2 regions of the Rhodoferax mekongensis genome follow, and region 2 is predicted to be linked to the other one. Evidence: predicted binding sites of a transcription regulator. Region 2 holds the regulator's gene; the other holds the start of a gene.
What was found. The regulator LexA, encoded in region 2, represses DNA repair genes until DNA is damaged. The targets are predictions, from matches to a motif close to ACTGTATNNNNATACAGT.
Positions count from the first base shown of each region.

Region 1: the regulator LexA is predicted to act here: its motif matches at 5,179-5,196, upstream of RAN89_RS15325 (DNA topoisomerase IV subunit B).

Region 1 is NZ_CP132507.1:3,222,371-3,228,788, forward strand. Features, by position in the region: gene parC (DNA topoisomerase IV subunit A) at 1-2,250, opposite strand, end outside; gene RAN89_RS15320 (lytic transglycosylase domain-containing protein) at 2,262-3,113, opposite strand; gene RAN89_RS15325 (DNA topoisomerase IV subunit B) at 3,176-5,146, opposite strand; gene RAN89_RS15330 (MFS transporter) at 5,283-6,418, shown strand, end outside.
Region 2 is NZ_CP132507.1:2,975,114-2,981,531, forward strand. Features, by position in the region: gene kdsB (3-deoxy-manno-octulosonate cytidylyltransferase) at 1-291, shown strand, start outside; gene adk (adenylate kinase) at 416-1,072, shown strand; gene RAN89_RS14190 (asparaginase) at 1,114-2,094, opposite strand; gene lexA (transcriptional repressor LexA) at 2,199-2,873, shown strand; gene RAN89_RS14200 (D-2-hydroxyacid dehydrogenase family protein) at 3,272-4,279, shown strand; gene RAN89_RS14205 (type IV pilus assembly protein FimV) at 4,305-6,410, opposite strand.

The DNA.
Region 1 (6,418 bases), 250 kb from region 2:
GGTGTAGGCGGCAGCGCCGGCCAGGGTGTCTTTGGCTTCCAGGTCGATCAGCATCAAGCCGCGTCCACCGTTGGCCATGGTTTTGAGTTCGGTGATCTCAAAGGTGAGGATGCGCCCACCGGTGGACGCGCAGGCCACGTGGGTCGCAGGCGCCACCACGGTCGCGGGGGTACCCGCCACGGTGACCTTGCCTTGCGCACCCGACACCACCGAGGGGGCACACAGGGTCTCGCCCTCGCCAACGCCCACAAAGGCCTTGCCGGCCTTCTGGCGCGAGGTCATGTTCTCCACGCTGGCGATAAAGCCGTAGCCGCCACTGCTGGACAGTAGCAACTGCGCGCTTGCCGGGCCAGCAAAGTAATACAGAATTTGTGTGCCGCTTTCCAGCTCCAGCAGCGTGGTAACCGGCTGGCCATCGCCCCGCCCGCCGGGCAGTGCAGACACCGGCACGGTGTAGATGCGCCCGTTGGAGCCGAACACCAAGAGCGTGTCCACCGTGCGGCACTCGAAGGTGCCATACAGGCCGTCACCCGCCTTGAAGGCAAAGGTAGACGCCTCATGGCCGTGGCCGGTGCGAGCACGCACCCAGCCTTTTTCAGACACCACCACCGTCACCGGCTCGTCCACCACCTTCACCTCGGCCACAGCCTTTTTCTCGGCCTGAATGAGCGTGCGGCGCGAGTCGGCAAACACTTTGGCGTCCGCCTCAATCTCTTTCACCATCAAGCGGCGCAGTGCGGCGGGGCTGCCTAGAATTTCTTCCAGCTTGCCTTGCTCGGTGCGCAGCTCCGACAGCTCTTGCTCGATCTTGATGGCTTCCAGCCGCGCCAATTGGCGCAGGCGGATTTCCAAGATGTCTTCAGCCTGGCGGTCGCTCAAGTTGAAGCGGGCAATCAGCGCAGCCTTGGGCTCGTCGCTGTTGCGGATGATGGCAATCACCTCGTCGATGTTGAGCAACACCGTCTGGCGGCCTTCCAGGATGTGGATGCGGTCCAGCACCTTGCCCAGGCGGTGGCGGCTGCGGCGCTCGATGGTGCTGGCGCGGAAGGCCACCCACTCCACCAACATCTGGCGCAGTGATTTTTGCACCGGCTTACCGTCCAGCCCCACCATAGTGAGGTTGATGGGCGAGGAGGTTTCCAGGCTGGTGTGGGCCAAGAGCGCGGTGATCAGCTCCTGTTGCTCGACCGTGCGGCTCTTGGGCTCAAACACCAAGCGCACCAAGGCGTCTTTGTTGGACTCATCACGCACCACGTCCAGCACGCTCAGGATGCTGGCCTTGAGCTGGGTTTGCTCCTGGCTCAGGGCCTTTTTGCCGGCCTTGACCTTGGGGTTGGTGAGTTCTTCAATTTCTTCCAGCACGCGCTGGCTGCTCACGCCGGGCGGCAGCTCGGTGACCACCAGTTGCCATTGGCCACGGGCCAGGTCTTCAATTTTCCAGCGGGCGCGCACCTTGAGGCTGCCGCGGCCGCTACGGTAGGCATCGGCAATATCGCTGGCGCTGCTGATGATCTGGCCGCCACCGGGAAAGTCCGGGCCGGGGATCAGGGCGAACAGTTCGTCGTCGGAGAGCTTGTCGTTCTTGATGAGTGCCACGCAAGCGTCGGCCACCTCGCGCAGGTTGTGGCTGGGGATCTCGGTCGCCAAACCCACAGCAATTCCGCTGGCGCCATTTAGCAAGCTGAACGGCAGGCGCGCGGGCAACTGCTTGGGCTCCTCAGTAGATCCGTCGTAGTTAGGCTGGAAGTCCACTGTGCCCTGGTCAATTTCGTCGAGCAGCAGCGTGGTGATTTTGGCCAGGCGGGCTTCGGTGTAGCGCATGGCAGCGGCACCGTCGCCGTCCCGGCTGCCGAAGTTGCCTTGACCATCGACCAGCGGGTAGCGCTGCGAAAAGTCTTGCGCCATGCGCACCAAGGCGTCGTAGGCGGATTGGTCGCCGTGCGGGTGGAAGCGGCCCAGCACATCGCCCACCACGCGGGCGCTTTTGACCGGCTTGGCACCGGCGTTGCCATTGGCGCCCCCAAAGCCCAGGCCCATGCGGCCCATGCTGTACAGAATGCGGCGCTGTACGGGCTTGAGGCCATCGCAAACATCGGGCAAGGCTCGGCCTTTGACAACGGACAGCGCGTATTCCAGGTAGGCGCGCTGGGCGTAGGTGGCCAGGTTCAGTTCGCCATCGTCGCCGGGCGGTACGGGGCCTGTCGGTTCAGCGGGGTCGGGGATCAAATCAAGCGTGGTTTGGTCAGTCATGTTTCTTCAGTTCAGTCCACTGCAATCCGGGAATCTTCAGGGGCCACAGGCAGGGCCGGGGTGATCATGTTGCCGCGCCCGATGGCTCCACCGGGCATAGCGCCGGGTGCCAGCACATAGGCCGTGCGGGAGCCGGACAACACATAGCCGTCGCCATAGGGGTTGAGCACCGGCTTGACGCCCACCACTTGCGGCACGGACGTACTGGTTGTGGCGGGTGGTTTGAGCGCGGCGTAGAGCTCCGTGACGGTGGCGACGTAGTTCTGGGTTTCTTTGAAATTGGGCACTTTGTTGCCCGCCTTTTGCACCGCGCCTTCGCCGGCGTTGTACGCCGCAAGTGCCAGATCGGTGCGACCGGGAAACATGTCGAGCAACAAGCGCAGATAGCGCGCACCGATGCCTACGTTGATCTTGGGATCAGCCAGCTTGGCCTCCACCGACATCCAGCGATCGCTGTCCACACCGAAGCGGCGTGCAGTATCGGGCATGACTTGCATGAGCCCGATAGCGCCTTTGGGTGACACGGCGGCAGGCTCAAAGCCGGACTCGGTCGTCACCAACGCTTTGAGCAGCTCGTAGTCCAGGCGGTACTTGCGGGCGGCCTCTTGCAACAAGGGCTGGGCTTTGCGGTAGCGCGGGGAATTGTCAAAAAACGCCGCCAGTTTGGGGGACAGCTCGGGCGCATCCGGCACCACGACCTGCGGGGCAGTGGCATCAGCGCCCGACTGCAGGCCACGGATAGAGGCGCGGAAAAACAGCGTGTTGCGCTCGTCCACTTGCTCGGTGGAAAGATGCGTCTTGCCCTGCGGATCCACATAGACCCACACGTCGGCTTTGGCATCAAAAGCGGCTGTAGCGCACATAAATAATGCGCAAGCAGCTACTTTTTTCATAGCAAAACGAGACATAGCGGCACGCAGTTGCATCAGACGTCGATCTCTACCGAGTCGCCATGCAATTCCATCAGCTCGCGGCGGGAGGACGCCTCGCCCTTGCCCATGAGCTTGGTGATCAGCGCTTCGGTGTCGCCGAAGTTGATGGCGCCCAGCGTGACCGGCAGCAGGCGGCGGGTGTCGGGGTTGAGGGTGGTGTCCCACAGCTGCTCGGCATTCATTTCGCCCAGGCCTTTGAAGCGGCTGATGGACCAGGCGCCCTCGCGCACACCCTCTTTGCGCAGCTTGTCGAGGATGGCGGTGAGCTCGCCTTCGTCCAGCGCATAGGCCTTGCTGGCAGGCTTTTTGCCACGGGCTGGCGCATCCACCCGGAACAGCGGGGGCCGGGCCACATACACGTGCCCGGTCTCGATGAGCTTGGGAAAGTGGCGGAAGAACAGCGTGAGCAGCAGCACCTGGATGTGCGAGCCGTCCACATCCGCATCACTCAAGATGCAAACCTTGCCGTAGCGCAGGCCGCTCAGATCGGGCGTGTCGTTGGGGCCGTGCGGGTCTACGCCGATAGCGACCGAGATATCGTGGATTTCAGTGTTGGCAAACAGGCGGTCGCGGTCCACCTCCCAGGTGTTGAGCACCTTGCCGCGCAGGGGAAGTATGGCTTGGTTTTCTTTGTCGCGGCCCATTTTGGCGCTGCCACCGGCGGAATCACCCTCGACCAGAAACACCTCGTTGTAGGCAATGTCGCGGCTCTCGCAGTCGGTGAGCTTGCCGGGCAGCACGGCTACACCGCTGCTCTTGCGCTTTTCGACCTTCTGGCCGGCCTTCTGGCGGGTTTGGGCGGCTTTGATGGCCAGCTCAGCCAGCTTTTTGCCGTAGTCCACATGCTGGTTCAGCCAGAGTTCGAGCGCGGGCCGCACAAAGCTGCTCACCAAGCGCACCGCGTCGCGCGAGTTCAGGCGCTCTTTGATCTGACCTTGAAACTGCGGGTCCAGCACCTTGGCGCTCAGCACATAGTTGGCGCGTGCGAACACGTCTTCGGGCATGAGCTTCACGCCCTTGGGCAGCAGGCTGTGGAACTCGATAAAGCTTTTGACAGCTTGGAACAAGCCATCGCGCAAGCCGCTTTCGTGCGTGCCGCCCGCGCTGGTGGGAATCAGGTTCACATAGCTCTCGCGCACCGGAGCGCCGTCTTCAGTAAACGCCACGCACCAGGTTGCGCCCTCGCCTTCAGCAAAGGTGTCGTTGTTGCCATCGGCAAAGCCTTCGCCGTCAAACATGGGAATGACGGGGTCTGCGCTCAGGGTCTGGCCCAGATAGTCTTTGAGGCCGCCCTTGTAGAGCCAGTTCTGGCTTTCCTTGGCTTTTTCATTGACCAGCGTGACGCTGACGCCGGGCATCAGCACCGCCTTGCTGCGCAGCAGGTGGGTGAGCTCACCCATGGGCAGCGCTGCGGATTCAAAATACTTGGCGTCCGGCCACACCCGCACGGTGGTGCCCTGCTTGCGGTCGCCGTCCCCAGCCTTGCGCACCTGCAGGGCCTCGGTCACGTCGCCGCCTTCAAACACCAGATGAGCGACGGAACCTTCGCGGTAACTGGTGGCTTCCAGGCGCTTGCCCAGCGCGTTGGTCACCGACACACCGACGCCGTGCAAGCCGCCCGAGAAGCTGTAGGCGCCGCCCTTGCCTTTGTCGAACTTGCCGCCCGCATGCAGGCGGGTGAACACCAGCTCGATCACCGGGGCTTTTTCCTCAGGATGCATGCCGAACGGGATGCCGCGGCCATCGTCTTCCACGCTGACGGAGCCGTCCGCATGCAGGGTGACCTTGATTTTCTTGCCGTGGCCGGCCAAGGCTTCGTCGGCGGCGTTGTCCAGCACTTCCTGGATGATGTGCAGGGGGTTGTCGGTGCGGGTGTACATGCCCGGGCGCTGTTTGACGGGCTCCAAGCCCTTGAGCACGCGGATCGACGATTCAGAATATTCGGGGGTGGGTTTGACAGCCATAGCGGCGGATTGTAGGGGAACTGCGGCAATCCACTGTATATGCATACATGCAAATACCAATTCTTAGACCCGAGACAGGGGCGCTCTGTGTCCCGCCCGCTGCAAACGATCCGCCGAAACTGGCTACATTTGCAGGATGAGCTCTTCCCCTAAAACCCTCTCCATGTCCCAGGTGCTGGTGTGCGGCGCCACCATCGTGACATTGTCCATGGGCATCCGTCACGGTTTCGGCCTCTGGCTGCAGCCTATCACCCAGGCCCAGGGCTGGACGCGCGAGACTTTTGCTTTTGCCATCGCCATCCAGAACCTGGCGTGGGGCTTAAGCGGCATTTTTGCGGGCATGGCCGCCGACAGGTTCGGGGCATTCCGGGTGATCATCATCGGGTCTCTGCTGTATGCCTTGGGTCTGTGCGGAATGGCGTTGGCTAAGTCGCCACTGATGTTCACATTGGCCACCGGCACCTTGATCGGCATGGCGCAGGCCGGTACCACGTACGCCGTGATTTACGGCGTGATCGGTCGCAATGTGCCAGCAGAAAAGCGTTCCTGGGCCATGGGGGTCGCAGCGGCAGCAGGCTCGTTCGGCCAGTTTTTGATGATGCCGACGGAAGGCTTTTTGATCAGCTACTTTGGCTGGCAACAGGCCTTGCTGGCCTTGGCAGCGGCCACTCTGCTGATGATTCCGCTGGCGAGCGGGCTGAAAGAGCCCGCATTCGGCGGAGCTTCAGCCCCGGCGCGTCAGCAAAGCATTGGCCAAGCGCTGCGCGAGGCCTTCAAGTACCCGAGCTTTCAATTGCTGATGGCAGGTTACTTTGTGTGCGGCTTCCAAGTGGTGTTTATCGGAGTGCACATGCCCAGCTACCTGAAAGACAAAGGCCTGTCACCTCAAGTGGCGAGTTATGCATTGGCCTTGATCGGCCTGTTCAATGTGTTCGGCACTTATGCAGCAGGTGTGCTGGGCCAGAAGCTGCCGAAAAAGTACATCTTGGCATTTATCTACTTCGCGCGGGCGGTAGCCATCAGCCTGTTTTTGCTGGTGCCGCTGTCCCCCATGAGTGTGTATGTATTTGCTTCTGTCATGGGGGTGCTGTGGCTATCCACCATTCCACCCACGAATGCAACCATTGCCCAGATTTTCGGTGTGGCGCATTTGTCCATGCTGGGAGGATTTGTATTCTTCAGCCACCAGATCGGATCCTTCATGGGCGTGTGGCTGGGTGGCTACCTGTATGACCGCACCGGAAGTTATGACATCGTCTGGTACATCGCCAT
Region 2 (6,418 bases):
GCTTGGTGGCGTGATCGTTTTGCCAATGGCATTGACACTTTGCCCGATCCGGCTCCGCTGCGCCATGTGGGGATCTACTCCTACCGCGTGGGCTTTTTGAAGACATTTCCCACCCTTCCCCAGGCCCCCATCGAAGTGGTGGAGGCGCTGGAGCAGCTGCGTGCCATGTGGCACGGCCACCGCATTGCGGTGCACGTCAGTCCTACGGCACCCGGCCCCGGTGTGGACACCCCGGAAGACCTGGAGCGGGTACGCCGCCTGATCCAAGACAAAGGCTCCATGGCTGTGTAGCGTCTGTAAGTTTGATGCCGGTGAGGGCGTGATATTCTCTTGAGCTAATCGCCCGTCATAAAAGAGCGCGCTGAACAAGGCGCCCACGGAGACGCGCTGGCTTTTCATTCAATCCGAGGTATTCATGAGACTGATTCTGTTGGGCGCACCAGGCGCTGGCAAAGGTACGCAAGCAACTTTCATCTGCCAAAAGTACGGGATTCCCCAAATCTCTACCGGCGACATGCTGCGTGCCGCCGTGAAAGCCGGCACGCCCTTGGGCCTGCAAGCCCAAGCCGTCATGGCCTCTGGCGGGCTGGTCAGTGATGAACTCATCATCAACCTGGTGAAAGAGCGTCTGACCCAACCCGATTGCGCCAAAGGCTTCCTGTTTGACGGATTCCCCCGCACCATTCCCCAAGCCGACGCGATGAAGGCAGCCGGTGTTGCCTTGGACTACGTGGTGGAAATCGATGTGCCATTCGAGGCCATCATCGAGCGCATGAGCGGCCGCCGCTCCCACCCGGCTTCGGGTCGTACTTACCACGTCAAATTCAATCCGCCCAAGGTGGAAGGCGTGGACGACGTGACCGGAGAGCCCCTGATCCAGCGCGATGACGACAAGGAAGAAACTGTCAAAAAGCGCCTGGATGTCTACAGCGCGCAGACCCGACCTTTGGTGGAGTACTACTCGGCTTGGGCCAAAAACGAGCCTGCGGCTGCGCCTCGCTACCGTGCCATCAGCGGTGTGGGCGATGTAGGCGATATCACCTCACGCGTTCTGGAAGCGTTGTCCAAATAGGATGGACTCTTCCAAGGAAAAAGCCGCTCATGCGGCTTTTTTTACGTCATCAGCTCCAGTATCAATTGCACCCTTGCCTTGACCGCCGAAAGGCCGGGATAGGTCCTGAAACCCTGCGACAATGCGCCGCTGCGTACGACCCCACCCTTGGAGCACCGGCTGGCCAGCGCGATCTGAATGCCACTTGCCGCAGCATGCTCCAAGGCAGATTGCATGCTTGCATTCACCGTGCCATTGCCTGTGCCTGCAACCACAATGCCCTTCAAAGGCGACGTTGCAGCTGCAGACGCTGCGCACAATGCATTCACGAGTGAATCACCCGCGCCGGCATAGTTCATCACAATTTCAACCCGCGGGGCCTGCACTGCCCCTGTATCGACTGCAAACACCGACTTGGGTTTTCCTTCCGCAGGCAAAGGGGACTGACACCAGCGCACACGCCCCTCCTCCACCCATGCCAATGGCCCCGCATCACCGGAATCAAAAGCGTCGACGCGGTAGGTATGGGCTTTTTGGACATGTTGTGCCGCATGCACAGCACCCGCACAAACCGCTAGCACTCCAGTACTGCGGGAATCCAAAGCTACCGTGACAGCATCCAGAATGTTTTGCGGACCGTCCGGAGTCAACGCAGTTGCGGGTCGCATGGCACACGTCAAGACCACGGGCTTGCCACGCCCCACACCGGAGAGGCAGAGATGAAGGAAAAAAGCCGTTTCCTCCAGGGTGTCCGTTCCATGGGTGATCACGATGGCGGCTACAGACTGATCGGAGAGGTGCTTCACACAGGCCTGCTGCAAAGCCAACCACACGGACCACTCCATGTCTTTGCTATCTATTTGCGCAATTTGCTCGCTCACGAGATCACAGCCCTGCAGGCGGTCGGACATCCCCGGCACAGCCCCCAGCAAGTCGGCAACGCTCACCTCGCCAGCTTTGTAACCCACATTGTCTGAACCACTGCTCGCTCGACCGGCAATCGTGCCGCCTGTGCCCAAAACCACGACTTTTCTGGAAGTCATACATCCTCGCTTGCCAAAATCAAAAAACTGGTTGAAAATACAGTTACTGGATAAGAAAACAGTGTGTATAGACACACAGCCCATCCAGAACTCAAGGAGCCAGTATGCTTGAAAGTCCGAAACTCACTGCCCGCCAGCAACAGATTTTTGATCTGATCCAAAGCGCTATCGCCCGAACGGGTGCGCCGCCCACGCGTGCAGAGATTGCCAGTGAGCTCGGATTCAAATCTGCCAATGCGGCCGAAGAGCATTTGCAGGCCCTGGCGCGCAAAGGTGTTATCGAACTTGTGAGTGGTACCTCACGCGGTATCCGGCTCAAGAGCGATGCGTTGCGCTCCATTCAGGAATCACGGCTGAAGCAATTCTCACTGCCCCTGCCAGGCCTTGCGCAATTGGCGCTTCCTCTGGTCGGACGTGTAGCAGCCGGCTCACCCATCCTTGCCCAGGAGCATGTGGATCAAACCTACTACGTGGAGAACAGCCTGTTTCAGCGTCAACCGGACTACCTGCTGAAGGTACGCGGCATGTCCATGCGCGATGCCGGCATCATGGACGGCGATTTGCTGGCGGTGCAGGCTACGAAGGATGCCAAGAACGGGCAAATCATCGTGGCTCGCTTGGGGGAAGAAGTAACGGTCAAACGTTTCCGCCGCAACAAGCATCTTATCGAGCTCCATGCAGAAAATCCGGACTACCAAACCATCGTGGTTGAACCGGGCGAACCATTTGAAGTTGAAGGTCTCGCCGTAGGCCTGATTCGTAACACCATGTTGATGTAAACGGGCGCGAACCATGACCATCAGTACCCTCGCCTTCAGCCTTTTGGAATGCGTTATTCCGTTGAAGTGGCTCGCCGGAAATCACCCAAAATCCCGGTACCACACAGCCGTAAATCACAAAAGCCCGACACATGCGGCACAAAATGCTACCCCTTTTGTAGCAGCTGACGCATACCGCACGTGCGCCAAAGCCTCCCAACCCTTGCAGCCAACGCCTTTGCGTATCGTGAGGGTCATTGAACGGGGGCAATCCCGCACCCACGTAGGCCGCATGGTAATTTCCGGGCGTATGGCAGACGTATGCGCAGAGCTTGATCGACTTGCAGCCTGCGAAGCTGCTTAATAAGCGGGGCGGGTAATCCCGCTCTCTCACGTCGCCGCAAGGCACAATGTCGTCTATGAACATAGTGATTCTTGACGATTACCAAGACGCAGTGCGCAAGCTGAATTGCGCTGCCAAGCTCGACGCCTACCAAGCCAAGGTGTACACCAACACCGTCAAGGGACTGGGCCAGCTCTCCGTCCGCTTGAAGGACGCAGATATCATCGTTCTTATCCGTGAACGCACTCAGATTGCCCGCGCCCTGATCGACAAACTTCCCCGACTCAAACTGATCGCCCAAACAGGTAAGGTAGGCGCTCATCTCGATGTGCAAGCATGCACCGAAAAGGGCATAGCCGTTGCAGAGGGCGTCGGGTCGCCCATCGCACCTGCAGAACTTACTTGGGCACTCATCATGGCGGCGATGCGCCGACTGCCTCAGTACATAGGCAACCTAAAGCATGGCGCATGGCAACAGTCCGGTTTGAAGGCTGGCTCCATGCCGCCCAACTTCGGTATCGGCAGTGTCCTTCGGGGAAAAACGTTGGGAATCTGGGGCTATGGACGTATCGGCCAACTTGTCGCCGGATATGGCAAAGCATTTGGAATGCAAGTCGTCATTTGGGGAAGTGAAAACTCTCGCGAGAAGGCCGCAGCAGATGGTTACGCGGCGGCTTTGGACAGGGAGTCTTTTTTCTCTCATTGCGATGTCGTCTCTTTACACTTGCGCTTAAGCGACGAAACGCGAAGCATCGTGACATCCGCAGATCTCGCTTGCATGAAAACGACGGCCTTGCTGGTCAATACCTCGCGCGCCGAGCTGATCGAAAACGATGCCTTGATCAGCGGCCTCAACCGGGGACGCCCTGGAATGGCCGCCATCGACGTATTTGAAGCAGAACCCATTCTTCAGGGCCACGCATTGTTGAGGCTGGAAAACTGCATCTGCACTCCACACATCGGCTATGTGGAGCAGGACAGCTATGAGCTCTACTTCAGCGCCGCCTTTGACAATGTAGTCAACTACATCAAGGGAACACCTTCCAACATCATCAATCCCGGCGCATTACAGGTCCGTCGTTAAGGCAACGGCTGGCCCAAGGATTCACTCAACGCGGAGGCTTGCCCGTCGCAGGTGCAATTCCGGAGATATCAAAGTCAATCAGGTTGTCCGCCGCTGGGCTGTCCGGTACTTGGACCATGTCCGGCACGTCCAACTCAAGGTCCACTTCCTGGAAAGGTTGCGGAATGGTAGGCAACGCAACCTCAATCGGACCCGTGGAGGTAGCTTGGGCCGGAACGTCCTTGGCTGCAACCTTGCTCGCACTGAATGCGGCTGGTGCACCGTCCAATGCATTGACCAGACGGCTACCAATTGCGTGAAGCAACAACAACTCTTTGAAAGCGTCGAGCTCGAACTCCAGATGGGCCGCACTATCGGGTAGACGCACCATACAATTTTCCAGGAAGTCAAGAGCCTCGCGAGAAGGCCATAGCTTCACCAGGTGCGCGCATAACTCAGGATAGGCCTCCAGGCCCTCACCTGACTTCAGGAAGTCGCTGTAACCCGGAACTTGCCCGGTGAACACGGCGTTGAATTCTTCGCGGTAGCGGTCGAATTCGTCCTTCCGGCTCAAGGTGTGGAATATCTTCAGCAGATCCAGGCACACCAGCGGATTGAAGTCGACCGAATCAGCAACATGCCCCTCCAAAAGTTCAATGGCATCCTCGTACTGCCCCAAGGTCATGAAGAACTCGGCTTGCTGGCGGATGTCCAACATCTCTTGGGTGTTTATCGCGCGGAGGCTACCCGACAGGCTGTTGGAGAAATCACGCAACCCCATCAACCGCGATGACCTGGGGCTTTGCAACACTGGTGTAGCCGCCACATCCTGAGAAACAGACCCCTGCACGGTTTTTCCTGATGGCAAGTCAAAATCAAGCTCAAGATCTACGTTGAGTGACTTCGGTGGTACAGTGACTTTGGGAACAGCGGTATCGACGCTCACATTGGCTTTACTGATGGCCTCTGGAACGGCATCCAGTCCTTGGGCAACTTCAGCATCCGGCTTGAACGCAGACTCGGGGCCCGAAATCGCCCCCGCCTCACCCCGCCACCAAGGACTACCCTCTGCCGCCCGTTGCTGACGGCGAATGATCCAAAAGCCCCCACCAACCATCAGCAGGATCAAGGCGCCAAGCCCGAACACCACGGGGTTCCAATAACGCTCGCTCTCTGCGCGCTGCAAGCGCTCGCTCAAATCTTTGACCTGGCGTTGGTTCTGCCCAGAAGCCTCGCTCAAATTCTGGATGCTGGCCTCCAAACTTTTGAGTCTCGCAGCGTCTTGAAGCACATCCTCCGGTGTGAGATTGAGCGCGCGCCAGAGGGCAGCGGCCTCGCCGCGCCTCTGCGCATCCTCCGTCGGTGTGCTGAGCAGCTCTGGAGTCGCCTTCAATGTGGGATCACGCTCCACCGAAAGGTCCAGCGGGGCAAGCTTGAGCCTTGCTTTACCGGAAGGGCTTGGCTTGGCTACCAGCGCCGTGGACGGAGGAGCCGACCTACTTGCGCTGACTTGGGCCTTGGGAGCTGATCTCACCCCCTCTTTGCCCACCGAAGGCGCAGACGAGTTACTGACCGGAGTTTGGGGAAGGATATCGGTTTGCGCAGGTCTTGCGGGAGGACTTGACGCGGTAGTTGCGTTGGTAACAGAGGAACCAGTTGAGATTTCTGACGCCACATCAGCCAACAATACATATCGACGTGACGCTTTTGCACCGCAGGTTGAGCGCAAATAAACAGTAACTACCGGCTCATCGACGGGGAGCTTGGAACTGATGCGAACCTGCCATGTTTGCCCTGCCACAGCGGGCTCACCATTGACAGATACCTTGCCGCCTTCCACTTTGTTTTCGCCATAAAAGACATCTGCCTCGAAGCAAAGATCAGACACATCCTCGTCAGGGGCCGCTGATAGGGAGACGGAGAGATTGAGAGGCTGAGCAACGATGGCCGCTCCTTTCGCACGGCCTAATGTGAGTGCGTTGCTGCTCATCGACAAGACAAGCAACATGGCCGCGAATGCGCAAGAATTGAATTTGAAAACGGGCTTCATTGTGACAAATGATTCTCGCACATCTCCCTGCAAGGTTCGCGCCATGAAATAAGAGGGAAAACCACCCCACAACGCTGGTTCTTCAAGCAGGCCCGCGTTCAAAAAACGAG